DNA from 2 places in the Billgrantia hypersalina genome. Region 1 is predicted to be linked to the other one. Evidence: predicted binding sites of a transcription regulator. Region 1 holds the regulator's gene; the other holds the start of a gene.
The links. The regulator FNR, encoded in region 1, switches genes on or off when oxygen is low (the NO sensors DNR and NnrR bind a similar motif). The targets are predictions, from matches to a motif close to TTGATNTANATCAA.
Positions count from the first base shown of each region.

Region 2: the regulator FNR is predicted to act here: its motif matches at 1,290-1,303, upstream of ACOJCM_RS18005 (OmpW/AlkL family protein).

Region 1 is NZ_JBMIQI010000011.1:461,275-475,960, forward strand. Features, by position in the region: gene ACOJCM_RS09265 (LuxR C-terminal-related transcriptional regulator) at 1-377, shown strand, start outside; gene ACOJCM_RS09270 (hybrid sensor histidine kinase/response regulator) at 505-4,458, opposite strand; gene ACOJCM_RS09275 (hypothetical protein) at 4,559-5,074, opposite strand; gene ACOJCM_RS09280 (sodium:solute symporter family protein) at 5,167-6,963, opposite strand; gene ACOJCM_RS09285 (DUF4212 domain-containing protein) at 6,970-7,230, opposite strand; gene ACOJCM_RS09290 (DUF294 nucleotidyltransferase-like domain-containing protein) at 7,988-9,808, shown strand; gene ACOJCM_RS09295 (3'-5' exonuclease) at 9,852-10,481, shown strand; gene ttcA (tRNA 2-thiocytidine(32) synthetase TtcA) at 10,568-11,509, shown strand; gene fnr (fumarate/nitrate reduction transcriptional regulator Fnr) at 11,590-12,336, opposite strand; gene hemN (oxygen-independent coproporphyrinogen III oxidase) at 12,451-13,866, opposite strand; gene ACOJCM_RS09315 (sulfite exporter TauE/SafE family protein) at 13,972-14,673, opposite strand; gene ccoS (cbb3-type cytochrome oxidase assembly protein CcoS) at 14,673-14,686, opposite strand, start outside.
Region 2 is NZ_JBMIQI010000018.1:749,396-764,081, forward strand. Features, by position in the region: gene ACOJCM_RS17995 (hypothetical protein) at 15-311, opposite strand; gene ACOJCM_RS18000 (OmpW/AlkL family protein) at 582-1,175, shown strand; gene ACOJCM_RS18005 (OmpW/AlkL family protein) at 1,385-2,044, shown strand; gene ACOJCM_RS18010 (gamma-glutamylcyclotransferase family protein) at 2,120-2,620, opposite strand; gene ACOJCM_RS18015 (YqcC family protein) at 2,645-2,977, opposite strand; gene ACOJCM_RS18020 (amino acid ABC transporter ATP-binding protein) at 3,046-3,792, opposite strand; gene ACOJCM_RS18025 (amino acid ABC transporter permease) at 3,789-4,463, opposite strand; gene ACOJCM_RS18030 (amino acid ABC transporter substrate-binding protein) at 4,481-5,200, opposite strand; gene ACOJCM_RS18035 (DUF3549 family protein) at 5,567-6,598, shown strand; gene ACOJCM_RS18040 (ATP-dependent zinc protease family protein) at 6,623-7,060, shown strand; gene rimK (30S ribosomal protein S6--L-glutamate ligase) at 7,091-7,999, shown strand; gene ACOJCM_RS18050 (hypothetical protein) at 8,110-8,553, shown strand; gene ACOJCM_RS18055 (SanA/YdcF family protein) at 8,555-9,283, opposite strand; gene sufT (putative Fe-S cluster assembly protein SufT) at 9,341-9,913, opposite strand; gene ACOJCM_RS18065 (aminotransferase class V-fold PLP-dependent enzyme) at 9,915-11,174, opposite strand; gene sufD (Fe-S cluster assembly protein SufD) at 11,190-12,548, opposite strand; gene sufC (Fe-S cluster assembly ATPase SufC) at 12,545-13,297, opposite strand; gene sufB (Fe-S cluster assembly protein SufB) at 13,485-14,686, opposite strand, start outside.

The sequences.
Region 1 (14,686 bases):
GCGCCATCGACTACGGGGCCTCCGGTTTCATCCCCAAATCCTCCTCCTTGCAGCTGATCGCCGAGGCAGTAGGCGAGATCCTCGATGGCGAAGTGTGGCTGCCGCAGGAACTGGCCGATGCATTGGGCGACGCCAACGAAGAGGAGACCCGCTTTGCCGAGGCGATTGCCTCGCTGACGCCGCAGCAGTTCCGGGTGCTCAACATGCTCACCGAAGGTCTGCTCAACAAGCAGATCGCCTACGAGCTGAACGTTTCCGAGGCCACCATCAAGGCCCATGTCACCGCCATTCTGCGCAAGCTGGGCGTGCATTCACGCACCCAGGCGGTCATCGCGGCCCAGAAGCTCGAAGTGGAACCGCCTAAAGTGGAATCCTGACCTTCGGTCGGAACTTGAAGAGCGGCGCTTTGCGCCTGGATGTTCGAAGCTGAAACAAAACCGCCTACGTGGCCTGGGCCATGAAGGCGGTTTTGCTTAGGCGGGCTTCAGTCTCGCACCCTGGGCGTCAGCTCTCCTGCCGTGTGGCACGGCTGGCCTGCAGCGTGCGGGTCAGCAGGGCGCGCAGGGCGGCGGGGCGTACCGGCTTCTGCAGCAGGTGGTAGCCGCTGCGACGGATCTCCTCGGCCACCTCCTCGGTGCGGTCGGCCGTGATCACAATACCCGGCACCGCTTCCTGAAGGCGCTCGCTCAGCGCCTCGAGCGCCATCAATCCGGTGACTTCGTTGTCCAGGTGGTAGTCGGCAAGAATCGCATCCGGCTCGCCATCCAAGTTGCGCAGTACCGACTTGGCGCCGCCGATGGTCGTCGCGGTATAGACCTCACAGCCCCAGCCCGAGAGCATCGCCTTCATGCCCTCGAGGATCAGCGTCTCGTTATCGATGCACAGAATGCGCGTGCCGACCAGCTTGTTGCCCGCGCGACGCGGCGACGCGGCTTCCACGGCGCGCTCAGCCTCGCTTCGAGGGGCCACGACCGGCACGCTGACCGAGAACATGGTGCCGACGCCTTCCCGCGAATGAACCTTGATCGGATGGTCCAGCACGCGGCTCATGCGGTCGGCGATGGACAACCCGAGTCCCAGCCCCTTTTCGCTCTCCTTGTGGCGTGAAGCCTGGTCGAGGCGGCGGAACTCCTGGAAGATCTCGGCCTGCTTGGATTCGGGAATGCCCGGGCCGGAGTCCCACACCTCGATAGTCAGCTGCGCGCCTCGGCGCCGGCAGCCCAGCAGTACCCGGCCCTCCTGCGTGTAGCGAAGCGCATTCGACAGGAAGTTCTGGATGATTCGACGCAGCATCTGCGGGTCGCTGTCGACCCAGGACCGGGTCGGTACCACCACCAGATCGAGGCCGCGCTCCTCGGCCATGACCTCGAATTCGGCACGCAGCGGACGGAAGATATCGGCCAGGGCAAAGTGGCTGCGTCGCGGGGTGAGGGCGCCGGCATCGAGCTTCGAGATGTCGAGCAGCGTGCCCAGCAGCTCTTCCGCCGCCTGCAGCGAGTTGTCGATATGGCCGATGGTGCGCTTCATGTCCTCGGCATCCATCTCCTGCGACAGCGCCGAGGTGAACAGGCGCGCGGCGTTCAGGGGCTGCAGCAGATCGTGGCTGGCGGCGGCAAGGAAACGTGTCTTGGAGGCATTGGCATCCTCTGCCACCTGCTTGGCTTGGCGCAGGGCCTGCTCGGCCTGGGCTCGCACCCGGTTCTCCTGGCGCAATGCGGTATTGGCGTCCGACAGCGCCAGGGTGCGTTCCCGTACCCGCTCCTCCAGGTTCTCGTTGGTCTCCTTCAGGGCGATCTCCGCCAGGCGCCGCTCGGTGATGTCCTGGTAAAGCGAGAAGAAGCCCAGGATGGTTCCGCTGTCACCGAAGTGCGGGGTGTAGGTCACCAGCATATAGCGAAGGTCGTCGCCGATACGCATCGAGACCTCGAAGCTGACCCGCTCGCCGGCCAGCGCGCGACGTATCCACGGCTCGCGCTCACGGGCCATCTGCTCGCTGATGACGCTGTCGACATGGTTGCCGATGACCTCGTTGCGATCGATGCCGAAGGCCTGTTCGTAGGCGCGGTTGGTGAAGAGATAGCGGCACTCCTTGTCGAAATAGGCGATCAGCGCCGGCACATTATCGGTGTAGATGCGGATGTTGTTCTCTGAGCGTATCAGCGCTTCCTCGATGCGTTTCTGCTGGGTGATGTCCTGATAGGTATAGACGAAGCCGCCGCCCGGCATGGGGTTGCCCTGCACCTCGAGCACGCTGCCGTCCTGACGGTAGCGCACGTAGCGGTGAGGCTGGCCTTCGCGGATATTGTCGATCAGCAGCTGCACGTGTTCTTCCGGGTCGCCGGGCCCGTATTCGCCGTTGTGGGCGTTGTAGCGGAATATCTTTTCCATGGGGGCACCGACCCGGATCAGGTGGTCGGGAAAGCGGAACAGCTCCAGGTAGCGCTGGTTCCATACCACCAGGCGCATGTTCTGATCGACCACGCTGATCCCCTGGTTGATGTTCTCGATGGTGGCCTGCAGCAGGGCGCGGTTGAATTCCAGCACCTGAGAGGCTTCGTCGACGATGGAGATCACGTCGGAGATACCGATGCCGCGCCCCTGCAGCGCTGAGTTGACCACGATGCGCGCCGAGGATGCGCCGAGTACCGAGGCCAGGAGGCGCTCGGTGAACTGGATGACGTCGATGGAAGCGCGATTGCCGTCCTCTAGCGGTTTGCCGGTGCGCCGCGCGTAGTCGTCGAAGGCCCGGGCCACCTGGCCGGCGCCGAGGAAGCGTTCGCACAGCACCTTGAGATCGCCCACGGTGGTGGCGCCGGTCCAGGGCCGGTTGACCGAGGTCTGGCGGGTCTCGACGCTATCCACGAACAGCGAGGCCTGGATGCGTTCCACCACGCGTTGCGAGGTGATCTGCGAGACGAAGATATAGCAGAACAGGTTGACCCCGAGCGAAAGCATTACGCCGTGGGAGAAGGCGTCGCCAAAGTTGAGCCCGAACAGCGAGGTGGGCGTCAGCCAGGGGTGGCCGAGAGGGCCGCCGGCGAGCCAATGGGCGGGCAGGACGCCGGCCTGGATCATCGCCGGCATCAGCAGGCTGTAGACCCAGATGGCGAACCCGGCGTTCATGCCGACAACGACGCCGAGCCGGTTGCCGCGTTTCCAGTAAAGGCCGCCGAGCAGGGCGGGAGCGAACTGCGCCGCCGCGGCGAAGGAGAGCATGCCGATCGATGCCAGCGAGGTGAATTCGCCGATCAGGTGATAGAAGCCGTAGGCCAGCGCCAGAATCACGCCGATGGTGATGCGACGGGCCTGCAGCACCAGGCGGCCGTAGTCGCGTGGGCGGGCATCCAGCCAGCGCAGGCGGAACAGCAGTGGAATCACGATCTCGTTGGAGATCATGATCGAGACCGCCACCGTGGCGACGATGACCATGCCGGTGGCCGCGGAGAAGCCACCGATATAGGTCAACAGGGTCAGCCACTGCTGGCCGGCGGCCATCGGCAGCGCCAGCACGAAGGTATCGGGTTCCACCGAGCCGTCGGGGAACAGTGCCAGGCCAGCAGCGGCAATGGGGAGGATGAAGAAGGCGAACGCCACCAGGTAGAGCGGGAACAGCCAGCGTGCCTTGGCGGCATCGTTGGGGTGGGTGTTCTCCACCACGGCAACGTGGAATTGGCGCGGCAGGCAGAAGATCGCCAGCATGGCGAGTAGCGTCTGGGCCCAGAAGCCGCGGCCGAAGTCCTGGTCGGCCAGTTGGCGCTGCAGCTCCATCTGGGTGTCGGCCATGGCCATCAGCTCGCCGAGCCCATCGAACATGCCCCAGGTGACGTAGGCACCCAGCAGCAGGAAGGCCAGCAGCTTGACCATCGACTCGAAGGCGACGGCATGGATCAGGCCTTCGTGATGTTCCGTGGCGTCGGTGTGGCGAGTGCCGAACAGGATGGCGAAGGCCGCCATGACCAGCGCGACGAAGAAGGCCGTGTCGGCGAAGACCGGGGTATGGGTGATGTCGGCCGCATCGGTCAGTACCGCGAACGAGGTAGCCACGGCCTTCAGCTGCAGGGCGATGTAGGGCAGCGTGCCGACGAGGGCAATCAGGCTGGCGAAGGCCGCCAGTGACTGTGCCTTGCCGTAGCGCGAGGCGATGAAGTCGGCGATGGAAGTGATGTTCTGCCGCTTGGCCACGCGAATCATCTTGGCGAGAATGGGCCAGAACAGCAGGAAGGTCAGGATAGGACCGACATAGATGCTGGCGAAGGACCAGCCTGAGGTGGCGGCCTGGCCGACCGCGCCGTAGAAACTCCACGAGGTGCAGTAGATGGCAAGCGCCAATATATAGATGATAGGGCGCTTGCGGCTGGCACCATGCCGGCGGGCATTGCGGTCACCCAGCCAGGCGATGCCGAACAGTATGGCAATGTAGAGCAGTGAGACGGCGATCAGCAGCCAACCGGCAAACATGGTTTCTCCCCCCGGTAACTGCGGTCCATTCTAAAGGGATAACGGCGCGACGACACTCGGCGCTAGTGGTTCCTTGTGGGTGAGTTCACCAGGTCGGAATTCACCAAGGCGAGCAGACCGCATCGAAGAGATGTGACTCTTCTTTTACCTGCTTCAAGTCGTCAAGACGCGGCTCGCGACTGCCGCTGGTGAGCGGCACCATCTCGGCGGTGGTGCAGTTCATCAGATAGGGCTGGTGGCGCAGCTGGTCGACATACTCCTTCTCGAAGCGGTAGAGAATGAACTCGACGAGCTGCTGGTCGTCCGCTTGACGGGGCGTCATGCTGTTCTGATCGACCAGGCTGAAGGCCACCGTCATCGGAAAGAGATAGGTCCAGGGCCGCCATGGCATGCTGTCCTGCCGGGTATCGACTACCTCGGCCGTGGCAGGTAGCTGACTTCGCTTGTGCTCGTACCAGTTGTATTCGTAGTGGATCTGGTAGCCCAGCATGCCCAGGCCGCCGCACACGGGGATGATCCATTGGGGGAGCCGCTTGCCACTTGCCAGCCGCAGTAGCAAGCCGATGCCGGCAGCACCCAGGCCGGCGAAAACCGCCGCAATCAAGTGCCAAATCATAACGCCACCTTCTCAAAGCAATCGGGCTTCCCGCAGGGAAGCCCGATCAGGTTGTCTTCCCGGCCCACAGCGGACCGGGAGGCTATTATGGCTTAGTGATCGACCGCAGCACCAGCGCCTTTCGGGTAGCGCACGCTATGCACCAGGTCCTGAATCTCCTGCGGCGGCTCCTCGGTGGCGGTGGAGACCGCATAGGCCACGGCGAAGTTGATCATCGCCCCCACGGCGCCGAAGGAGAGCGGCGAGATGCCAATGATCCAGTTCTCCTGGGTATTCGGCAGCATGTTGGTGCCGGGAATGAAGAACCAGCCCAGGTAGGTGAAGATGTACAGCAGGGTGGCGATCAGGCCGGCCAGCATGCCGCAGACGGCGCCCTTGCTGTTGATGCGGGTAGAGAAGATGCCCATCATCAGCGCCGGGAACAGCGAGGCGGCCGCGATACCGAAGGCGAGTGCCACCGTCTGGGCGGCGAACCCGGGCGGGTTGAGGCCCAGGTAGGTCGCCAGCAGGATGGCGCCGGCCATGGAGATACGCGCCGCGAGCATCTCGCCCTTCTCGGTGATGTTGGGGTTGATGGTGTTCTTGATCAGGTCATGGCTGATGGCTGAAGAGATCGCCAGCAGCAAGCCTGCAGCGGTGGAGAGTGCCGCCGCGATACCGCCCGCCGCGATCAGGCCCACGACCCAGCCCGGCAGGTTGGCGATCTCGGGGTTGGCCAGCACCAGGATGTCGTTGTTGACGGTCAGCTCGTTGCCTTCCCAGCCGCGTTGCTCGGCAATCGGTTGGAAGGCCGGGTTGGCATCGTTGTACATCTGGATGCGCCCATCGTCGTTCTGGTCTTCGAAGGTGAGCAGGCCGGTCTCCTCCCAGGTGCGGATCCAGTCCGGCCGCTCCTCGTAGACCAGTGCCTCGCCTGCTGCCTCTTCATAGTCCTCCACCTGGCCGGCCATCTCCGGGAATACCGTGGTGGCGAGGTTGAGGCGTGCCATGGAGCCCACGGCAGGCGCCGTGAGATAGAGCAGGGCGATGAAAACCAGTGCCCAGCCGGCCGACCAGCGTGCATCGGCGACCTTCGGCACGGTGAAGAAGCGGATGATGACGTGGGGCAGGCCGGCTGTACCGATCATCAGCGACAGGGTGAACAGCACCATGTTGAGCTTGTTGTCCACATCGGCGGTGTAATCCTGGAAGCCCAGCGCATTGACCACATCGTTGAGCTTGGCCAGCAGCGGCACGCCGGATTCGGTGTGGGTGCTGAACATGCCGAACATCGGAATCGGATTGCCGGTCAGTTGCAGGGCGATGAACACGGCCGGGATGGTATAGGCAATGATCAGCACGATGTACTGGGCGACCTGGGTATAGGTAATGCCCTTCATGCCGCCGAATACTGCGTACAGGAAGACGATAGCCGCGGCGATCCAGATACCCATGCTGCTGGGCACCTCTAGGAAGCGCGAGAAGGCCACGCCGGCACCGGTCATCTGGCCGATGACGTAGGTCACCGAAGCAACAATCAAACAGATGACGGCAACGATACGGGCAGTACGGCTATAGAAACGGTCACCGATGAAGTCGGGCACCGTGAACTTGCCGAACTTGCGCAGGTAGGGCGCGAGCAGCATGGCCAGGATCACGTAGCCGCCGGTCCAGCCCATCAGGAAGGTCGAATTGGCATAGCCGCCGGAAGCCAGCAAGCCCGCCATGGAAATGAAGGAGGCTGCGGACATCCAGTCGGCCGCCGTGGCCATGCCGTTGGTGACCGGGTGAACGCCGCCGCCGGCGACGTAGAAGTCCTTGGTCGACCCGGCACGCGCCCAGATGGCGATGCCGATATAGAGGGCAAACGACGCGCCCACGAAGAGAAGGTTGATGGCAAACTGACTCATGCTGGCTTACTCCCCGAGACCGAACTTCTGGTCGAGCTTGTTCATCTTCCAGGCATAGAAGAAGATCAGGCCGATGAAGGTCAGGATGGATCCCTGTTGGGCAAACCAGAAACCGAGGTCGGTGCCGCCGACCGGAATTCCTGACAGCAGGGGACGGAACAGGATGGCGCAGCCATAGGAGACGAATGCCCAGACGATCAGGCATCCGCCTATGAGGCGGACGTTCGCCTTCCAGTATTCAGCAGCATTGGTTTTATCATCTGCCATATTGATGCTCTCCACTTGTTGTAAAGGTTGGGAAGTTGCACAGGGAATTGCCAGGTTTCATCAGGGGGTCACACTAAGCGAATCGAATCGGGCGGTTGGACGAAGGCGCAAGCGCCTTGAGTTCCCTTGCTCCCTGCGGACGAGCCACACTTCCCACCACGACCAGCTACCTTTCGTCGAGTCGCGAAACCAGGTGCGATTGCCCTGTATGACTCATGTGCAATACTGGTCAATAAATGCAAAAAATAAAATCCCAGACTTTGGTATCATGAGCAAAGTTTAATAAACGATAGGCTCTTATTTTCTTTATATATCAAAAACTTATAACTTTGGTTGGCAGGATGTCTCGGCGCACGTCACGTTGCCGATAGGACGATTGTCTAGCATTGAACTTTTGTCTATGCGCTTTTTTATAAGACCATTGTCTAGTTATGAGATGTCGCCTTGCCATTCAGGTCTTCCTTGGACGTTGGTCTAGGTTATCTCTTAAAACCCCAGACTGTTATCCTGCCTCATTAAAGGCTTTTCGATGCCATGGCATTGGAAGCGAGGGAGAGATTCTTTTTTTCTGAGGCGACAGGGACGTGTTTGGCACCGGCCGGTTTTCCTTGTAGGTCGACCTGCTTGCCGGACCTCCTTTCGTATTCGTAAGGCGGGCCGGTGACGCTGGTCGAGCCGCTCGCGTGTCTGGCCGAGGCGCCGCTGCCGCGTCGCGCTCCGGGCGAGGCATGGCGGAGGTGCCACGAGGGGTAATCCGATGGTCGATATCGATCTTTCCCAACCGCCGTTCTCCTTTCTGAACGAGGAAGGGCGCGAGCGTGTCCGTAACGGTGTCGACCTGGCTTATTTCGACCGTGACGAAATCATTCTGGAAACCGGCCAGCCCGGGGAGTACGTCTTTCTCATCCACAAGGGGGAGGTGGCCGAACTGGACGCCACCCAGCCGGGCGCGCGCGAGCGGATCGGCCACTATACGGCCGGTGACCTTTTCGGTGCCATCAGCATCCTCAACGGCAGGAGTCGCTATCGCTTCCGCGCCGAGCAGGAGAGCCTCTGCTACCTGCTGCCCAAGGCACTCTTCCTGCAGCTCTGTGACGACTACCCGGCATTCGCCGAGTTCTTTCGTCAGACGCTGGCGCACAAGGCCCGGCTGCTGACCGAACAGCGTGCCGAGGGTGGCGTGACCATGGCCGGTTTCATGCTGGCTCGGGTCAGCGAATGCATGCGACCGCCACTGTACATGGCGGCGGGAACCACCATAGCCGAGGCGGTGGCAAGGCTGCACGAAAGCCATGCCGACAGCCTGCTGGTGGAGGGAGAGGATGGCGCCGGCATGGTGACCAAGACCGACCTGCTCGAAGCGCTGGTACTGCAAGGGCGCGACAAGGAGAACCCGCTGCAGGAAATCGCGCATTTCGATCTGGTCACGGTGAGTCCCGAGCAGTATCTGTTCGAAGTGCTGGTGAAGATGACCCGCTTCAAGGTGGAGAGGGTCGTGGTTATGGAACAAGCGGGGCCCATCGGGGTGGTCGAACTAACCGACGTGCTCAGCTATTTCTCCAGCCGCAGCTATGTCGTCAGCTTGCAGGTCGAGCAGGCGGACAGCCTCGAGGCCCTGGTCCGTGCCAGCCGACGCACGCCCGAACTGGTCAAGGCGTTGATGGCTCAGGGCGTGAAGCTGCGCTTCGCCATGGGTCTGCTGGCGGCGCTCAACGGGCGCATCATGTCCAAGGCGTGGGGCTTCCTGATCGACGAGCGTTACCATCGCGACAGTTGCCTGATGGTGATGGGCAGCGAAGGGCGCGGCGAACAGATCCTCAAGACCGACCAGGACAACGGCCTGATACTCGCCGATGGGCTCGAATGGCCCGATGTGGACGAGCAGATGCAGCGTTTCACCGAGACGCTGATAGCGCTGGGCTACCCGCCCTGCCCTGGCAACATCATGGTCAGCAACCCCGAATGGGTGGGTTCCGTCTCGCAGTGGCGTGAGCGAATCGCCCGTTGGGCCGAAAAGCGCGACGGCGACAGTCTGATGAAGCTTGCCATCATGCTCGATTCCCATTCGGTGGCCGGTAACCCGGCGCTGCTCGACCGCGTGCGGGAGGCCCTTTTCGCGCAATGCTCGCGCGACGAAATACTGCTTTCCTACTTCGCACGCACGGCGTTGCGCTTCTCCACGCCGCTGACCCTGTTTGGCTCGTTGAAGAAGCCGCAGCACGGTATCGACATCAAGAAGGGCGGGATCTTTCCCATCGTGCACGGCGTTCGCACCATGGCATTGGAGCGACGTATCCAGCCGACTTCGACGCTGGAGCGGCTCGAGGCCTTGGCGGCGGACGGGCGGCTGGAGCAGCGGGTCGCCGAAGATCTCGCCGAGGCACTGTCGCTGTTCACCGAGCTGCGCCTGAAACAGCAACTGGAGCGTCTTGATGGCGGCAGCGACAGCAGGAGCCCCGACCGCGTCGTGGTCCAGCAGCTGTCTTCACTGGAGCGCGACCTGCTGCGTGAAGCACTGCACATCGTCAAGGATTTCAAGCAGAGCCTGTCGCAGCGCTATCACCTGGAATATTCCTGAGGCAGGCGCCCGCGAAGAAGGCGAGAACGAATAGGAGGAAGGGATGTTCCGAGTACTGCGCCGTGCCAGCGATCGTCGGCGCCACGCCGATGGCAAGTATGGCTGGCTCTTCCACCCCTACACCGGGGATGAACTGGTCGCCATCGACTGCGAAACCACCGGCGTCGATACGCGGGTGGCCGAGCCCGTCTCCATCGGTGCGGTCAAGGTGCGCGGCGACCGGGTCCTGACCAGCGAGTCTCTGGACTTGCGCCTCAAGCGGCCCGCCACGCTGACTGGGGATTCCATCCGCGTGCATCGCCTGCGCGGGATCGATCTCGACGAAGGCGTGAGCCTTGACGAAGCGTTGGGGAGCCTGCTCGATTTCATCGGCAACCGCCCCTTGCTGGGATGGCGCCTCGATTTCGACCTGGCCATCCTCAATCGTCAGATTCGGCCCCGCTTCGGTTTCGACCTGCCCAATAGCGGTATCGATGTGGCCCAGCTTTACCATCGCCAGCAGCGGCGCAGCGTGATGGAGCCCGAGCCGCGTGCGCTGCGCTTTGAGACGGTGGCGGAGTCGCTGGGCGTTCCTGTCATGGGGCGCAATACCGCCCTTGGCGATGCCGTGACCACAGCGCTCATGTACCTGCGCCTGGAACGGGCCGGGTTGCAGGCCCGCCGAGAGGCATGAGGCTGAATCGCCGCCTTGGCGTCGCCTCCGGGCGGTGGCGGTGGTAGGATGGCCGCGTCATTCACCACGCCTGGCAGCCCGTGACCATGCAAGACGCCGTAACATTCGACCCCCATTCCGTTGCCGACCTGAAAGCTCGCCTGCAGCAGGGCGAGATGGATCAGGAGAGCACGACGCTTGAGCAGCTCGACGCCAAGGGGCGGCGTGAATTCAACAAGCTGCAGAAACGCCTGAGGCGTCAGGTAGGCAATGCCATCATCGACTACGGAATGATCCATGAAGGGGATCGGGTCATGGTATGCCTGTCGGGGGGCAAGGACAGCTATACGCTGCTCGAGATATTGCGCAACCTGCAGCGCAATGCGCCGGTGAACTTCTCGCTGGTAGCGGTCAATCTGGACCAGAAGCAGCCCGGCTTTCCCGAGCACGTGCTGCCCGAGTATCTCGATTCCATCGGCGTCGAGTACTACATTCTGGAGCGCGATACCTATTCGGTGGTGAAGGAGAAGACCCCGGAAGGCAAGACGACCTGCGCGCTCTGTTCGCGGCTGCGGCGCGGTTCGCTGTACGGCTTTGCCGAGGAGATCGGGGCGACCAAGGTGGCGCTGGGCCATCACCGCGAGGATATCCTCGAGACGCTTTTCCTCAACATGTTCTATGGCGGCAGCCTGAAGGCCATGCCGCCCAAGCTGCTTTCCGACGACGGCAAGAATATCGTCATCCGTCCGCTGGCCTATTGCCGCGAGGCGGACATCATCGAATTCGCACAGCTGATGGACTTCCCCATCATTCCCTGCAACCTGTGCGGCTCCCAGCCCAACCTGCAGCGCCAGGTGGTCAAGGAGATGCTCGCCGATTGGGAGCGCAAGCACCCCGGGCGTATCGAATCGATGTTCAAGGCCGTATCCAACGTGGCGCCTTCGCAGTTGGCCGACCGCGAGCTGTTCGACTTCGAGGGGCTAGAGGCCAAGCAGGCACGAAGACGCGAGCGCCGCATCGATGCGCTGGACGTTTCGCGGGGAAGTTGAACGGCCATCCGGCACGAATGGAAACCGCCCGGCATCCTTTGAGCCGGGCGGTTTCGTTCTGCTGGGCGGTGTCGCAGGGCTTAGTGGTCGTCCTGCGCCTGGGTCACCAAGGCCTCAAGATTGAGTATGTTCACCTCGCGCCCCGATACCTCGACCAGCCCCTGCTGCTGGAAGCGGCCGAGGATGCGACTCACCGTTTCAACGGCGAGCCCCAGGTAATTGCCGATGTCGGCTCGCGACATGGAGAGGCGGAAGCTGTAGGGTGAATAGCCGCGGCGGCGGAAGCGGTCCGACAAACTGGTAAAGAAACTGGCCAGACGCTGGTCGGCGGTCTTGCGCGAAAGCAGACGCATCATCTTGCGGTCGTCGCGCAGCTCCTTGCTCATGCTGCGGTAGAGCTGGCCGCGCAGTTCCGGCAGCTGCTCCGAAAGCGAATCGAGCCGATCGAAGGGAATCTCGCAAACGGTGGTGGTTTCAAGCGCGATCACGCTGCCCGGATACTTCCGTTCGTCGATGCCGTCCAGGCCGACCAGCTCGCTGGGCAGGAAGAAATTGGTAACCTGGTCCTCCCCTGACCCTTCGGTGGTAATCTGCTTGAGGCTGCCGGAGCGCACCGCGAATACGCTGCTGAAGGCGCTGCCCTGGCGAAACAGCGACTCGCCCTTCTTCAGTGGGGCGCGGCGCCGGATGATGGCATCGAACTGCTCCATATCCTCGAGTTCGAGCGCAAGGGGCAGGCACAGCGAGCTCAGGCTGCAGTTCTGGCAGCGCGTTTCGTGCAGCAGCGAACGCCGCTGGCCCAGTGCATTGGCCACGTTGACCGGCATGCTCCACCTCCTTGATCCTGTCGTGTAGCCATTATGGAGCATTATGGGGGCCGGTAAAATGCCCATCGCGACCTTTGGCCGCAGCTCGCCTGTTATTCGGGTCGGACCTCCCGCTCAGACGATGCGTGAAAAGCGCGAATCGGGTGGCAATGTCAGGCGATTGTCGAAGGCCATGGCGAGGTGACGGATCAGCAGGCGGCCGAGCGGTGTCGCCACCAGGCGGCGCCCTTCGAGGTGGGCCAATCCGTCCCTCAGCGGGGCCTCCAATCGCAGCAGGGCATCCGCCAGGTAGCGGGGAGCGTCGATGCCGAAGGTTTCGCTCAGCTCGTCCAGGTCGAGTTCCATGTCGCACATCAGCCGCTCGATGGCATGCTGCCGGATACGGTCGTCGAAGCTCAGGCGAACCCCACGAGCGGTGGGCAGCTGGCTGGCATCGAGCGCCGCTTCGTAGGCGCCGAGGGCGGTGTGGTTCTGGGCATAGACATCGTCGATGCGGGAGATCGCCGAGACACCGAACCCCACCAGGTCGCATTGGGCGTGGCTGGAGTAGCCCTGAAAATTGCGCTGCAGGGTCCCTTCGCGCTGGGCGATCGCCAGGCTGTCGTCGGCGCGGGCGAAGTGATCCATGCCGATATGGGTATAGCCCGCTGCGGTCAACATGGCGATGGTGGTGCGCAGTATCGCCAGCTTCTCGTCGGGGCTGGGCAGGTCTACTTCGCGTATGTGCCGCTGGGCGGCGAAGCGCTCGGGCATGTGGGCGTAATTGAAGATGGAGAGTCGTGCCGGCGCCATGGCGATCACCTGCTCCAGCGTCGCGGCAAAGGTGTCGCGGGTCTGGAAAGGCAGGCCATAGATCAGGTCCAGGTTGAGCGAGCGGAAACCCAGGCGATCGGCCTCGTCGAGCAGCGCTTCGGTGAGGATGCGTGGCTGGATCCGGTTGATGGCTCGTTGTACACGCGGGTCGAGATCCTGAACGCCAAGACTCAGGCGATTGAAGCCCAGCGCCTGCAGGTGGCGAAGGGTGAAGACATCGGCCTCTCGCGGGTCGATCTCGATGGCGTAGTCGCGGTCGCGGGCGTTGGTAAGGCCGAAGCGGGCGTCGAGCCGGTCGATCAGATCGCTCATCTGGTCGAGGTTGAGAAAGCTCGGTGTGCCGCCGCCCCAGTGCAGCTGCGCCACCTCGCGACGCGTGTCGAGGTGTGGCCTGACCAGCACCATTTCGCGGTCCAGCCGCGAAATATAGGGTTCCGCCACCTTGGCGTTCTTGGTGGCGATCTTGTTGCAGGCGCAGTAGTAGCAGGCCTTGCGACAGAAAGGAATATGCACGTAGAGCGACAGCGGCCTGCCATCGGCATTGCTGCGTGCCAGCGCTGCCTGGTAGGCCGGCGCGTCGAACTCCTCACCGAACGAAAGCGCAGTGGGATACGAGGTGTAGCGCGGTCCATGAGTGTCATAGCGCCGCAGCAGGGCCGCGTCCCAGGCGAAGGGGTCGGCCGTCATTCGAGGCATGGACAGCGCGGGGGCGGACATGGAATTACTCCGAAGGCTAACGATTGCCATCATGCTAGCCGTACCCGGCCCAAGGCAGTTTGAGCTGCGTCAAACGAAGCCGTAATGCAGGTTAAGGGCTGGCCTTCAATGTTCCGGAGCGCCCAGCGGCAGCAGGGCAACGAGCTGCCAGAGGGCGAAAGCGATGATAAGGAGGGCCGCCAGGGTGCGGGTTGCCGGATGACGGATCAGCGTGCCCAGCTGGCGTGCGGCGAAGCCGGTGACAAGCAGTGAAGGCAGGGTCCCGAGGCCGAAGGCGCCCATCAGCGCCGCGCCTTTCAACGGATTCGCCGTGGCCAGGCTCCAGGCCAGCATTGAATAGACGAGACCGCAGGGCAGCCAGCCCCAGACCGCGCCAAGGCCGATGGCGTGGGGAACCTTGACCACCGGCATCAGTCGCTTGCCGATGGGCTCCAGGTATCGCCAAAGGTGCCTGCCCAGCGCCTCGACCCTGAGCAGTCCCTTCCACCAGTTGGCAATGTAGAGTGCCATCAGGATCAGCATGAGCGCGGCGAACAGTTGCAGCCCCATGCGCGCTGCCGGCGTCAGGGCCACCACGGTGCCGAGCGAGGCAACCAGCGCGCCGGCGACCATGTAGCTTGCAATGCGCCCGAGGTTGTAGCCAAGCAGAAGCCCGGAGAGCCGGGCTGGGCTACGCATGCTGGGCGGCACGGCGAAAGTCAGCGCGCTCATGATGCCGCCGCACATGCCGATGCAGTGCGCACCGCCAAGCAGGCCAAAGACGAAAGCCGCCAGCAGCGGAGGCAGGCCGAGTCCGGTGGGATCCATCAGCGCGCTGCCC
Region 2 (14,686 bases), on a different contig from region 1:
CTCTTGTCGCCTGCTCACGCCAGCCAGACGGCACGGACTATCACGATCAGCGTAAAGATACCCAGCGCCGCCAGGCTTGCCGGCGGTGTCGTGGCGTACCGCAGCCAAGGACGCCGAAACTCCAGCCCCAACGGCTGCATGAAGGCCGCCCCCAGGGCCCACACGCCCAGGACGATGACCGGCAGCCGCAGCGTCATGGGCATTGCACTGATCAGCTCGGGGCGAATCAACAGCCCTAGCGCCAGCGCCGCGGCAACCAGCATAGCCCCCAAACTCAGCCAAACGGGGCGTCCCTCAGCCTCTACTCTCATCGTCGTGCCTCTTGGTTCGCCTACTCAAGGCTTAGCTGCAGGGCGCATCCCACGCCATGCTGCATCACAGCAATTGTTATACACCGCAAAGTCCGCCAATCTTCAATATGCATAGAAGCGACATTAGAGCTTCGCGGCTTTAAGGCAATCAAACAAGTGCCTGCGGGCGATAACATTTTTAAACAGGACTTTTAGAAACACTGTTCTTATACTGAGCACTGTCCAATCTCGCCGGAACCTCCGGCCAGCTGAAACCTGGAGGACACAGCAATGAAACCAATTCGCCTGATTCCCGTGGTTGCCCTCGCTGCCGGCTCTGTTTTCGCCAGCCAGGCAGCCCTGGCCTACAACGCCGGTGATGGCTTCGTGCGCGGCGGCTTTGCCAAGTCCGATACTCGCTCCGACAATGGCATCGTCGACGGTATCAGTAGCGGTGAAACCGGCTTTACCTATGGTGCCGGTTTCTTGTTCCACGACAAGGTGGGCGTCGAGCTAAACGGCTCCGAAAAAATAGAGCATGATGTATCGCTCGGCGGTGGCACCAACACCATCGACCGCATGCCGGTCAACCTGCTGGTCAACTACTATCCGCTCGGCGGGCTGGATTCCAAGGTGCAGCCCTATGTCGGGGCAGGCCTCAACTACACCCGCTTCTCCGGTGAGCCGGAAAACGTTAGTGCCCGCCGCTCCTTCGGAGCCGTAGGCCAGGTGGGTATAGACCTCGCCATTACTGACAATTTCATGCTCAACGGCTTCGCCAACTATGCCGATGTCGATTCCGACATCTCTGTCGATGGCAGCGAAATTGGAGAAGCTAAAGTGGATCCGATGACCATCGGCGGCGGTGTCACCTTCCGCTTCTGAGCCGAACCAGGCTGATAGTATGCCAACGCCGGGCCCTGTGCCCGGCGTTCTTCGTTCTGACATAGACAACCAAACAAGCATGCCGAATCCCTTTTTGGTTGCCGAAAGCAACTATTGCCTTGGATCAAGAACAAGCCACCAAGCGCTGAGTAGACTGCCTTCGTTCGAAGCAGCTCAGGCTGCGTCATTTCAACGACAGGAGTCGACTCATGCGCAATCAAGCCCTTCCCGCCCTTTTCGCCGCTAGCCTGGCCGCCACTGCTTTTTTTGCAAGCAGCCAGGCGCTTGCCTATAACCAAGGCGATTTCATCACCCGCGTGGGCGTCGCCCATGTCGACCCCAAAAGCGATAACGGAGAAATCGATGCGCTTGGGCTGACCGGGCTGGAGGTCGATGTAGACAGCGACACCAACCTGGGCTTCACCTTAGGCTACCTGTTCCACGACAAGCTCGGCATCGAACTGCTGGCGGCACTGCCGTTCAAGCATGACATCTCGATTGCCGATGGTGCGGCAACCGGCTCCACCAAGCACCTTCCGCCGACCCTGACCCTGCAGTACTACCCTTTAGGCGGCACCGGCGCCCACGTCCAGCCCTACGCCGGCATCGGGCTCAACTACACGCATTTCTTCGACGAGAGCGCGACCGTACATATTCTCAATGTCGGCGAGGTCGATTTGAACCTCGACAGCTCATGGGGCCTCGCCGGCCAACTGGGCCTGGATGTTCGCCTGAACGATAGCTGGGGCATCAACGCTGCCGCCTGGTACGTCGACATCGATACCGATGCCAGCATTGAAGGAGAAGACGTAGGCAAGGTCAGCATCGACCCCTGGGTCTTCATGGCCGGCCTCAGCTACCGTTTCTGAAAGCTGCCCCGAACGCTGCGAAGCCCGCCAACCGGCGAGCCTCGCCCGTTTCGTCTGCATTACGTCAAGGGCGCCTTAGCGCGGCGTCTGGCGCGACAAGCCGAGCAGGGTGAGGATGTGATCTTCCAGGCCGTGTATCGCCTCGACGTTGGCCAGGCGACCATGGTAATCGGCACTGAGGAAGGGCTCGCCCGCCAGAAGATGATCCAGGTACTCCCGCGCCGGCCTGAGGGATGGCGCGGTGGTGCCGGGCGCGGCGATATAGACCCAGGCCTCGATGACACCCACAGCGGTCGCGATGGGCAGACGGTGCCGCTCGTAGTCGTGCGGGTGTCCCTCGAAAGGGTCCATCCGTTCGATCTGGGCGGGCTCGACCAGCTCGAACAACACGCCCTCGACCTGCTCCCCCGCTGAAGGGGCTATATTGGCATGGGCGATGCTCGCCACCCGTGAAGCCTTGTCGAAACGCAGTGCGTGATCGTGAAGCACACCCGGCAGGCAACGCCGTGTCTCACCGATGCGGGCCTCGACTCGCGCTGCGTTCATATTGCTGCCATAGGCGAAGTAGTACGGCATACCTTCTTAGCCACCTCGTGTCGCTCAATTTTCGGTAATCAGGCGGTCGATCTCTTCCACCGCCTTGCACAACAGCAGGCGATCGGTGGCACGCGTGCCCTGTTGGGCCAGGTAGGTATCGACCACGGGCGCCACGTCGCATTTTTCCGGCATTTGCGCTTCAGCCTCGACCAGCGCATCGAGGCGAGCGATGAACACGAAGCGCAGCCACTGCGGCAAGTTCATGGTATCGATGCAGAACGGCTGCTGGCTGTCGAACGCTTCGGGACGCGGCGCACTCATGCGCCACATGTTGGTGGCCTTCATGGTGGCCTCGAGGCGGCGCAGCGCCACGTCGAGCTCCTCGTGTACGGTCATGGGGTCTCCTGTGGGTCTATGGCCTCATTATCGCACAACTCGCTCGACCTCCCATCCGGACAAGCCCATCAGGCAGGCTGCCCCGCCAGGATCTTGCGCAGGAAATCACGCGTGCGAGGGTCCCGAGGGGCGTTGAAGAGCTGTGAAGGTGGCCCCTGCTCGACGATGCGCCCACCTTCCATGAACACCACGCGATCCGCCACGTCCCTGGCAAAACCCATCTCGTGGGTCACCACCAGCATGGTCTGACGCTCGCGCGCGAGTTGCTTCATCAGGCCGAGTACCTCCTCGACCCACTCGGGATCGAGCGAGGAGGTCGGTTCGTCGAACAGGATCACCTCGGCCTGAGCCGCCATGGCCCGGCCGATGCCGACCCGCTGCTGCTGCCCCCCCGAGAGCGAAGCCGGATAGGCATCCGCCTTGTCCGCCAGACCGATGCGCTGGAGGATCTCGCGGGCCCGGGCGTGAGCCTTGGCCTTGGGCCAGCGGTTGACCACGATCAACCCTTCGGCGATGTTCTCCAGTGCCGTCTTGTTGGCGAAGAGCGCGTAGTTCTGGAAGACGAATGCCGTGCGGCGCCTCGCCGCCAGGATCTCGGCCCGGCTGGCCCGGGTGACATCGACGTCCAGATCCCCGATGACGAGACGCCCGGCATCGGGACGCTCGAGGAAATTGAGACAGCGCAGCAGGGTCGACTTGCCCGTACCGGAAGGACCGATCACGACGATGATCTCACCCTGTTCGATGTCGAGGTCAATGCCGTCCAGCACGGTCGTGCTGCCGAAGCGCTTGACGAGGTTGGCGATCCGGATCATCTGCGATAAGCCCTGTTGAGTCGTCTTTCCAGCCACCCCTGGAACCAGGCCAGCAACTCGACAATGACCCAATACATGATGGCCACCGTAATGAAGGCTTCGAAATAGAGAAAGCTACCGGCCGCCTCCTTCTGTGTCGCCCCCATCAGCTCCGTGACCCCCAGGGTAAAGGCCAGCGAAGTCGCCTTGATCATGTCGATGAAGTAATTCATCAGCGTGGGCACGGCCACGCGAGTGGCCTGCGGCAGCACGATACGGCGCATCAACTGGCCATTGGTCATGCCGATCGACAGCGCCGCCTCGGTCTGGCTGCGGTCGACACCCACGATGGCGGCACGTATCGACTCCGCCATGTACGCCGAGAAGTGGAGCGTCAGCCCCATGATGGTAGCCGTGATACCGTTTATCTGCGTCAGGAAGGCAAGCAGTTGCGGCAAGCCATAGTAGAACAGGAAAAGCTGGACCAGCAGGGGCGTGCCGCGAAAGAAGGAGATGAACAGGATGGTGGCCGCGTTCAGCCCCGGGATCTTGAGCACGCGTATCACGGCCAGCCCGCAGGAGAGCACCAGGGCGAACACCATGCCTGCCGTCGCCATCTGCAGCGTGAGCGGCAGATAACGCAGCAGGATGGGAACCAGCCCCAGCATGTAGTCGAGATCGAGAACGCGCATAGCGAACGCTCAAGGCCTCACTGACGCGTGATGTCGATGCCGAACCAGCGCTCCGAGATGGCCTCCAGGGTGCCGTCCTCACGCAGGGTGGCGAGCGCTTCGTCGACCCGGTCACGCAGGGCACGATCGGCCTCGGTATCGCGGAACGGAAGCGCATTGCGAATGGTGGAGAACGGCTCACCGGCAAGCTGCAGCGGCAACGAACGCTCCTGGATCACCTGCGTGGCGCTGACGCGATCCATGACGAAGGCATCGACGCGACCCAGCGCGGTATCCTGCTCGATATTGCTGTCGTAGGTCCGTATATCAATCTCGTCGGCGTAGGGCAGCTCACGCAGCAACTCCTCATAGTTCGAGCCAAGGTTGACGGCTACCCGCTTGCCCTTGAGGTCCTCCAAACCCTCGATCTCTTCGTTACCCGCCCTGACGACCACCTGTGCACCGTCATAGACATAGGGCTCCGTGAAGAGGTACTTCGCCTCGCGCTCTTCGGTAATGGTGATCTGGTTGGCAATGGTATCGATGCGTCCGGACTCGAGCATGCCGAACAGACCCGAGAAGTTCGCGGTTACGAAATCCACCTCGACACCCAGCTCTTCGCCGACGGCTTGCATGACATCCACCTCAAACCCCTTGAGTGTGTCCTGCTCGACGAAGGTAAACGGGAAATAGCTTCCCGACATCCCCACCCTGAGCACTTCCTCCTGCGCTTCTTCCTGGGCCTGCACACTACCCATGAGGACTAACGCGCCTGAGAGAATCACAGCAGCTGATAGATGTGGTGACATGACCGACTCCTCAATAGCAATTTGGAATAAATATTCCGATTATTATTCGATTCTAGTCAATCGTCATGGCCTCGCCTAGCCTAGGCACATGACAAATACCTATAACAGCCATAGCGTAGCCGTGCGCAGGGAGGTCATGCACAGATTTGCTGAAAGACCCTGTGGATAAGCTCTGGAAAGCCACCGGGGTAGCAGACAACTCGCGGCTTCGCCAATCCTGGTTATTTCTTGATCACCCATCCCGCCGCACACAGGCCGGGTGGCTGACAACGGACCGGTCTCCACGGTAGAGTGCACGCTCCAATGGGAGCCGATATGCAGCCGATCCACACGCTTCACGATTTCTTCGTCCGTACGGGCGCCGACGTCCACCTTTATCATATGGGACGTCGGGTCGAACCCTGCCCACTCGAGGCTTTGGCCAGTTTGGAGGACGATACAGCCGCGTGGCCGCTCCCCTGGCAGGGGCAAGCACGCCTGGGCATCGTCTTTCGCCTGGGCGATCTTGTCGATCCCTTGATCTGGTTCCTCGCCCTGCCGCTGGACGAGCAAGGTCAACTCGTACCGGCCCCGCGTGATGCCTTTCTGCAGCGGTTGCTGGTTACTCTCGGCCACAATGTCACCCGAGCCGGGCGGGATACCGGAGACTCGTCCGGGATCGACAACCTCATGCAAGACAACCCTATTGCCTTCACGCCCTCGCTGCCCTTCCAGGCCCTGCTGCATGCCCGTGCCACCCGCGACATGGGTAAACCGGCCAGCCCGCACCTGGAGCCGGTGGAGGCCTATCTCAGCGGCCAGCAACAGGTGGATTGGCAATTCCTGGGACTGCAGGGGCTGGCCGACTATGCCGTGCGCCACGACGACGAGGCGGCCCTGGCACTGGCCGCAACGCTGCCCAGCCTGCCGGTGGAGGTGCTGGTTTCGCTATGTCACTGTCTTGAACACGTGGCCATCCACGACCGGCTCGCTACAGCCCTGCGCGACAGGGGGGAACAGGCCGCTCAAGCGGGCCAACTGGAGGCGTTTTGCGCCTGCGTGCGTGCGATGGGTGGCGCCAGCCCGTCGATAGCCGGAGCGTGGTACGACACGCTGCTCGACGATCCGGCCGCCTGCGGGCCCGACCTGCTGGCTGCCATCGCGGGGCGAGGCTGGACGCACCTGGAAGACGCTGCACGCCTGCCCCGCTTCCTGAACCGTCTGGCACAACAGAGTGAGGCCGACTTCGCAAATGTCGCTCGCGATCTGGCGTTGATCCCCCGGCTGCGCCTGCCGGTATTGATGGTGCTGCGCGAAGCCGGGCGGGACACTCCCATCGGCCAACGCCTGGCCGGTTTGGGCCACTGAGTATGGATAGCTGGGAATAACGTAATGAAGGAACTGCCCTATACTCCAAAGGCCGTCATTGGACGCCTCGAGATGGTCACGCTACCGACCATCGGCATGACGCTGTGTGCCAAGATCGACACCGGAGCCCGCACCTCGGCCCTGCATGCCGAGGATATCGAAGTCTTCGAGGAGGAAGGGCATCTCTGGGTCAGCTTCACGACCCGTAGCGGAGGACAGGAAACGCCACCGCACGTCTACCGGACTCATCTGCACGACCGCCGTCGAGTGACGAGCTCCAACGGCCAGAAGGAGTGGCGCTACGTGATACGTACGCCGATGCAGCTGGGCGAGCTGGAGATGATGGTGGAACTGACCCTGGCCAACCGCAGCGACATGCGCCATCCCATGCTGCTCGGCCGCCGCGCTCTGCGCCGCCTGCTGGTCGCGCCCGGCGTCACCTTCCTGCACGGCGAACCCTGACCGACCCGCCCATACGCCCCGGAGCCCAAGATGCATATCGCGCTGCTGTCACGCAATCGCAATCTCTACTCCACGCGACGCCTGATGGAGGCCGCCGAACAGCGCGGCCACAAGGTGCGGGTGATCGATACCCTGCGTTGCTACATGAGCATCGCCGCCCATCACCCCTCGATCCACTACAAGGGGGAGGAGATCGAGCGCTTCGATGCGGTGATACCGCGCATCGGCGCCTCGGTGACCTTCTACGGCTGCGCCGTGCTGCGCCAGTTCGAGATGATGGGGACCTACGTGCTCAACGACTCGGTGGCCATCACGCGTTCACGCGACAAGCTGCGCTCTTTACAACTGCTGTCACGCAAGGGACTTGGGCTACCCATTACAGGCTTCGCCCACTCGCCGGACGATATCCCCGACCTCATTACCATGGTCAAGGGGGCTCCGCTGGTGATCAAGCTGCTGGAAGGCACCCAGGGCATCGGCGTGGTGCTGGCCGAGACCAACCAGGCCGCCGAGTCGGTGATCCAGGCCTTCATGGGCATGAAGGCCAATATCATGGTGCAGGAGTACATCAAGGAAGCCCGAGGGGCCGACATCCGCTGCTTCGTGATCGGCGACAAGGTGGTCGCCTCGATGAAACGTCAGGCCGCCGAAGGCGAGTTCCGTTCCAACCTGCATCGCGGGGGGACCGCCAGCCTGATACGCATCACCCCCGAGGAGCGCTCCACGGCGATTCGCGCCGCCAAGGCCATGGGGTTGAGAGTGGCCGGCGTCGATCTGCTGCGTGCCAATCACGGCCCCGTGATCATGGAAGTCAATTCTTCACCGGGATTGCAAGGCATCGAGACGGCCACCGGCAAGGATATCGCCGGCTTGATCATCGAGCATATCGAGAAGAATGCCACCGCCTCACGCAAGGCGCCGCCCAAGCCCAAAGGGTAATTGCAGGAAAAGCGCCCGAATTTGTAGAAAGACTACTTATTTCATCCACGGGGGTAGCAAAACAGTGTTTCCCCCGCCACAATCTGCGTCACCGGAGGAGGTGACCGCTCATGTTTCTCGACAATCGCCAAGTGGCGATGGACAGCGTACTGGAAGCGCTGGCTGACAGCATCGACTATTTTCAGGACAACATCGAGCGCCTGCGCCCTTCCCTGCGCGAAACGCTCAAGCCTCACTACGAGTCCCGCGCCAAGGCATTGAAGAAGCTTCAGGAATTAGCCAGGCGTCACCTCAAGCTGCTGCCGCGCGATGCCGACGTCGAGCGTGACGACTATATGTGGCTGTGGAGCCGGCTGAAGAGCTTCGTTGGCAATGAGAGCCAGGTCGTCATCGGCGAGCTGCTCGAGCAGGAGCGCGTGCTGATGCAGGCACTGGCCACCCTCTACACCCATCCGCTGCCTAATCCGCTCGAGCCGATCGTCGAGCAGTGCTGGAAGGAGTGCCGGGCACTGATCCGCGAACTCTACCGACTGCAGAAGCAGCGTGGCCGCTGACTCAGTTTTCGTCGAGAAGTGACTCCAGCTCCGGCTCGAGTTCGATTAACTGACGCCAAGTGGGCGGGACGATCTGCAGTGGCTCCAGCGGTCCGAGGAAATACGGTTCGCGACCCCATAGGTAGAGATCGCCCACGGTTGCCGCCCGCGCCACCCACTCCCTTGCCTGCAGACGCCACACTCCCCTCACCGGTCGAGACGGGGCACTGCAGCCTCGTGCTTCGAGTCCCAGGGCATCGGCAATGAACAGCGCCCGAGGCAGATGCCATGCCTGGGTAACCAGCAGCGCCCGCTCGACGCCGAAGACGTCCCTGGCTCGCGCCACGGTGTCGAACGTACTGAACCCGGCATAATCGAGAGTCATATCCTCGTCGCGTACGAATTGCCCGCGCAGGTCACGCCACATGGTGATGGGTTCGTTGTACTGGCGGGTACGGTTGTCTCCCGAGAGAAGCAGATGTTCGACGCGCCCCAGGCGGAGCAGGCGGGAAGCGGCGTTGATGCGGGCATCGAAGTGAGGGTTGCGTACACCGCTACGGGTCCAGTGCGAGGTGCCGAAGACGATACCGACACGCTCCGGGCCGCATAGCGGCAGCTCATGCTCGATGCGTGCGTGCGTCTTGCCCAGTACCCAGAGATTGGCTCCGACAAACAACACCACAGCCAGCAGCAACAAGGCGCCGAGCGACATCAGAAGAGACTTGAAGGTTTTCCACAACAGCGCCTGCATTCACCGTCACCGGACAGGAAGAAACGGAAGCCCTGGCTGACAGCGGCTTCGCTTGGGCTAGAACATGCCGAGTTCCAGCTTCGCTTCGTCGCTCATCATCTCACGGCTCCAGGGCGGATCGAAGACGATCTCGGTATGCACGCGGCTGATCTGGGGCGCCCCCAGGATCTTGTTGCGCGCATCGGCGGCAATCACGTCCCCCATGCCACAGCCCGGTGCAGTAAGGGTCATGCGAATGGTGACGATACGTTCGCCGCTGATCAATCGCTCGATGCGGCAACCGTAAACCAGCCCCAGGTCGACGATGTTGACGGGAATCTCCGGGTCGAAGCAGGTACGCAACTGATCCCAGACGAACTGCTCGATCGCCTCGTCGCTGGCATCCTCGGGCAGGGTAGGCCGCGGCAACGGCTCGAGCCCCAGGGCGTCGAGATTGCTCCCCTCGATCAGGTAGAGACGTCCCTCGTGACCCACGCTGACCGAGCTGCCCTTGGCCTGCATGACGCTGACCACACTGTCCTCTGGCAGGGTCACGGTCTTGCCGAAGGGAATCGAGATGGCATCGACGTCCCGCTGCAGCGGCAGCATCTGGCCCTTATCGAGGCTCGCTATCTGTTCGATGCTCGACATGTCAGCGCACCATTCCAATGACGCGTTCCAGGGATTCGGCGAACGTGTCGACTTCCTCGAGGGTGTTGTAAGCGGCAAACGAGGCTCGACAGGTCGCCGTCACACCGAAGTGTGCCAATAGCGGCTGGGCACAGTGATTGCCGGTGCGGATCGCTACGCCGAGCTGATCGATCAGCAAGGCGATATCCTGGGAATGCGCCCCGTCGACGACGAAGGAGAGAACGCCGGCCTTGTCCGGTGCAGTGCCGAGAATGCGCAGGCCATCGATTCGCGACACCGCGGCGGTGGCGCGTTCCAGCAGCATCGCCTCCCAACCACCTATCCGCTCGACACCGACGCTGCTCACCCAGTCCAGCGCTGCGCCCAACGCGATGACTTCGGCGATGGCGGGCGTGCCCGCTTCGAACTTGTGCGGCACGTCGGCGAAGGTCGTCGGCACGTCGAACGAGACGCTCCTGATCATTTCGCCGCCGCCTTGCCACGGCGGCATCGCCTCGAGCAGCTCGGCCTTGCCGTAGAGCGCGCCCGCCCCCGTTGGCCCGTAGACCTTGTGCCCCGAAAAGGCATAGAAATCGGCGTCGATGTCACGTACGTCGACCTGCTGGTGCGGCACCGCCTGGGCGCCGTCGACCAGTATCAACGCCCCACGCTCGTGAGCGATGGCCGCCATCTCGCGCACCGGGTTGACGGTGCCAAAGGCGTTGGAAACATGATTGACCGCCACCAGCCGCGTACGCTCGGTGAAGAGTCCACGGTAGGCATCGAGATCGAGCACGCCGCGCTCATCCACCGGAATCACCTTGACGATGATGCCGAGCTGGTTGGCCAACAGCTGCCACGGCACGATGTTGGAATGATGCTCGAGCAGCGAGACCAAGACCTCGTCGCCCGCTTTCAGGTTGGTCCGCCCCCAGCTGTTGGCTACCAGGTTGATCGCCTCGGTGGTCCCGCGGGTGAAGACAACCTCGCGCCGGTCAGCCGCTCCCAGGAAATCGCGGACCGTCTCGCGTGCCGCCTCATAGGCCGCCGTCGCCTCGTCGGCCAGGGTATGGAGGCCGCGATGAATATTGGCGTTATAGCGGCTGTAGTAGTCGCGAAAGGTGTCGATTACCGCCAGCGGCGTCTGGCTGGTGGCCGCGTTGTCGAAGTAGATCAGCGGCCGTCCATGCACCTGGCGTTCGAGTATGGGGAACTGGGCGCGAATGTCGGCCACGTCGAGGGCCGGTGCGTCGAGCGCTTGCTCGGTGGCCAGAAGGGTCATCGCGGTCTCCTCGTCTCACGCGTCGTGCAGGGCCATGGAGGCTTCCACCAGCCCGGCCAGGTTGAAACGTTCCGGCAGCTTGCCGGCCACTGCCAGCTCCACCCGTTCGGCCACGGCATCCAGGTCGACCCGCTCCATCACTTCGCCGGCAAAGGCCAGGGTCAGCAGGCCGCGGGCGGTCTGCTCGTCGATGCCACGGGTGCGCAGGGCATAGACCGCTTCCTCGTCGAGCTGGCCGGTAGTGGTGCCATGGGAACACTTGACATCATCGGCGTAGATCTCGAGCTCCGGCTTGGCGTCGATCTCAGCACGGTCCGAGAGCAGCAGGTTGGCGTTGCTCTGGAAGCCCTCGATCTTTTGACTGTCGCGCTTGACCACCACCTTGCCGTTGAACACGCCGCGGGCACGGTCGTCGAGGATGCCCTTGTAGTTCTCGTTGGAGAAGGTCCGCGGGGCGTTATGGTTGGCCAGGGTGTGGTTGTCGATATGCTGGCGGCCCTGACCATAGAACAGGCCATAGAAGTTGGCCTCGGCTCCCTCGCCGTTGAGTTCACCCACCAGGTCGTTGCGGACCAGGCCACCGCCCAGGTTCAGGTTGAACGAGGTGTAGCGGCTGTCGCGCGACTGCTCGATATGGATACTGGCCACGTGAAGGTCGGCAAGCGGCGCCTCCTGCAGCTTGTAGTGGGTGAGAATGGCCCCACGGTCGAGCATCAGCTCGGCCACCAGATTGGTGAAGTTGGCCGCCTCGCTCTCGCCGACGTGGTGTTCGACGACGGTGGCCTGGCTGCGTGCACCGGCCTCGACCAGAATGCGCGGGTGGCTCATCACCGGCTCGCCATTGGCTCGCGACAGAAACTGCAGCACGATCGGCTTCTCCACCACGCTGCCCGGTGCCAGGCGCACCACGGCCCCCTCCTCCATGAAGGCGGTATTGAGCGCCGAGAAGGGTGAGAACTCGACGCCGGTCAACCGACCCAAGGGACCACCCACGGCCTCGTGGTTCTCGGCAAGCGCCTGGGACAGCGGCAGCACGGCCACGCCACGGGGCAGCTCGCCCAGGTCGGAGAGCGCCGCCGAGAAGACACCGTCGACGAAAGTCAGCCGGTGCGCCTCGACGGGTAGCGTCAACGCCGCCGCTGTCGCTGGCGAGAACTCGGCGCTGTCAGTCAGCGCGAAGTTGCCTCGGGCGATGGCGCGCACGTCGGTATATTTCCACGCCTCGTCGCGACGGGTAGGGAAGCCGAGCGCCTCGAAGCGAGCCGCGCCGGCCTGACGCCTCGCGGCGATCCAGGTCGGCTCGGTACCACGCGTGGCGTTACGCTCCTCGAGACGAGCCAGAAAAGTCGTCACTTCGCTTGGTGCTTCACTCATGCGGCAGTCTCCTCCACGACCCAGTCGTATCCGCGGGATTCCAGCTCCTTGGCCAGCTCGGCGTCGCCGCTCTTGGCGATACGACCGTCGACCAGCACGTGCACCCGGTCGGGCACGATGTAGTCGAGCAAGCGCTGGTAGTGGGTCACCAGCAGGATGGCGCGCTTTTCATCGCGCAGGGAGTTGACGCCGTCGGCCACCACGCGCATGGCATCGATATCGAGGCCGGAGTCGATCTCGTCGAGCATGGCGAGCTTCGGCTGCAGCACCAGCATCTGCAGGATCTCGTTGCGCTTCTTCTCGCCGCCCGAGAACCCCTCGTTGACGGCACGCTGCAGGAAGCTGGCATCCATCTTCATCTGTGCCAGCTTCTCCTTGACCAGCTTCAGGAACTCGGGCGCCGGGATCTCGCCCTCGCCGCGGGCCTCGCGCTGGGCATTGAGCGCCGCCTTGAGCAGATAGATGTTCTTCACGCCGGGGATCTCAACCGGGTACTGGAAGCCCAGCAGCAGCCCCGCCTGGGCACGCTCCTCGACTTCCATTTCCAGTACGTCGCGTCCTTCGAAGGTAATCGTACCCTGGGTCACCTCATAGCCTTCCTTGCCCGCTATCACCGCCGACAGGGTCGATTTGCCGGCCCCGTTGGGGCCCATGATGGCATGCACTTCCCCGGCATTGATGGTCAGCGAGAGGCCCTTGAGGATTTCGTTGCCTTCCACCGTGACGTGCAGATCCTTGACTTCGAGCATCTTGAGTACCTTTTCGATTCTGTCGAGCCGCCACCGCGACCCGAAAAATTAATTTCCACAAGCCCACGAAACGAGCGAGCGGCGGCTGGGCAAGGCGAGCGCGGAAGCGAGAAGCGGAGTTTACGGCTGTAAATGAGCATTCTCGAATCCGCGCTCAACGCCGTACAGGCGTCGCGCAGCCGTTTTCTCAACCGACAGCGCCTTCCAGGGTGACGTTGAGGAGCGCTTCGGCCTCCACCGCAAACTCCATTGGCAATTCCTGGAACACGTCCTTGCAGAAGCCGTTGACGATCATGCTCACCGCATCCTCTTCGGAGATACCGCGGCTCTGGCAGTAGAACAGCTGGTCCTCGCCGATCTTGGAGGTGGTCGCCTCGTGCTCGATGGTCGCCGTACTGTTGCCGATCTCCTGATACGGGAAGGTGTGCGCCCCGCACTGATCGCCGATCAACAGCGAGTCGCACTGGGTAAAGTTGCGCGCGCCCTTGGCCCGGGGGCCGATCTTGACCAGCCCGCGGTAGGACTGGTTGCTGCGGCCGGCGGAGATGCCCTTGGAAACGATGTAGGAGCGCGTGCCCTCGCCGATGTGGATCATCTTGGTGCCGGTGTCGGCCTGCTGGCGGCCGTTGGTCACCGCCACCGAGTAGAATTCGCCGATGCTGTCCTTGCCACGCAGCACGCAGGAAGGGTACTTCCAGGTGATGGCGGAGCCGGTTTCGACCTGGGTCCAGCTGATCCGCGAGCGGTCGCCGCGACAGTCGCCGCGCTTGGTGACGAAATTGTAGATGCCGCCCTTGCCGTCCTCGTCACCGGGGTACCAGTTCTGCACCGTCGAATATTTGATATAGGCGTCGTCCAGCGCCACCAGCTCGACGACCGCGGCGTGGAGCTGGTTCTCGTCGCGCATCGGTGCGGTGCAGCCCTCCAGGTAGGAGACCTGGGCGCCCTCCTCGCAGATGATCAGCGTGCGCTCGAACTGGCCGGTATTGGCGGCATTGATGCGGAAATAGGTCGAGAGTTCCATCGGGCAGGTGACGCCCTTGGGCACGAAGACGAAGGAGCCGTCAGTGAAGACTGCCGAATTGAGCGCGGCGAAGTAATTGTCGGCGACCGGTACCACCGTACCCAGGTACTGCTTGATCAGTTCCGGGTAGTCGCGAATCGCCTCGGAGATCGAGCAGAAGATCACGCCTGCCTCGTGCAGCTTCTCCTTGAAGGTGGTCGTCACCGACACGGAGTCGAACACCGCATCCACCGCCACGCCGGCCAGAGCGGCACGCTCGTGCAGCGGGATCCCCAGTTTCTCGTACGTCTCGAGCAGCTTGGGGTCGACCTCGTCAAGGCTCTGGGGGCGGTCCTCGGGACGCTTGGGGGCGCTGTAGTAGGAGA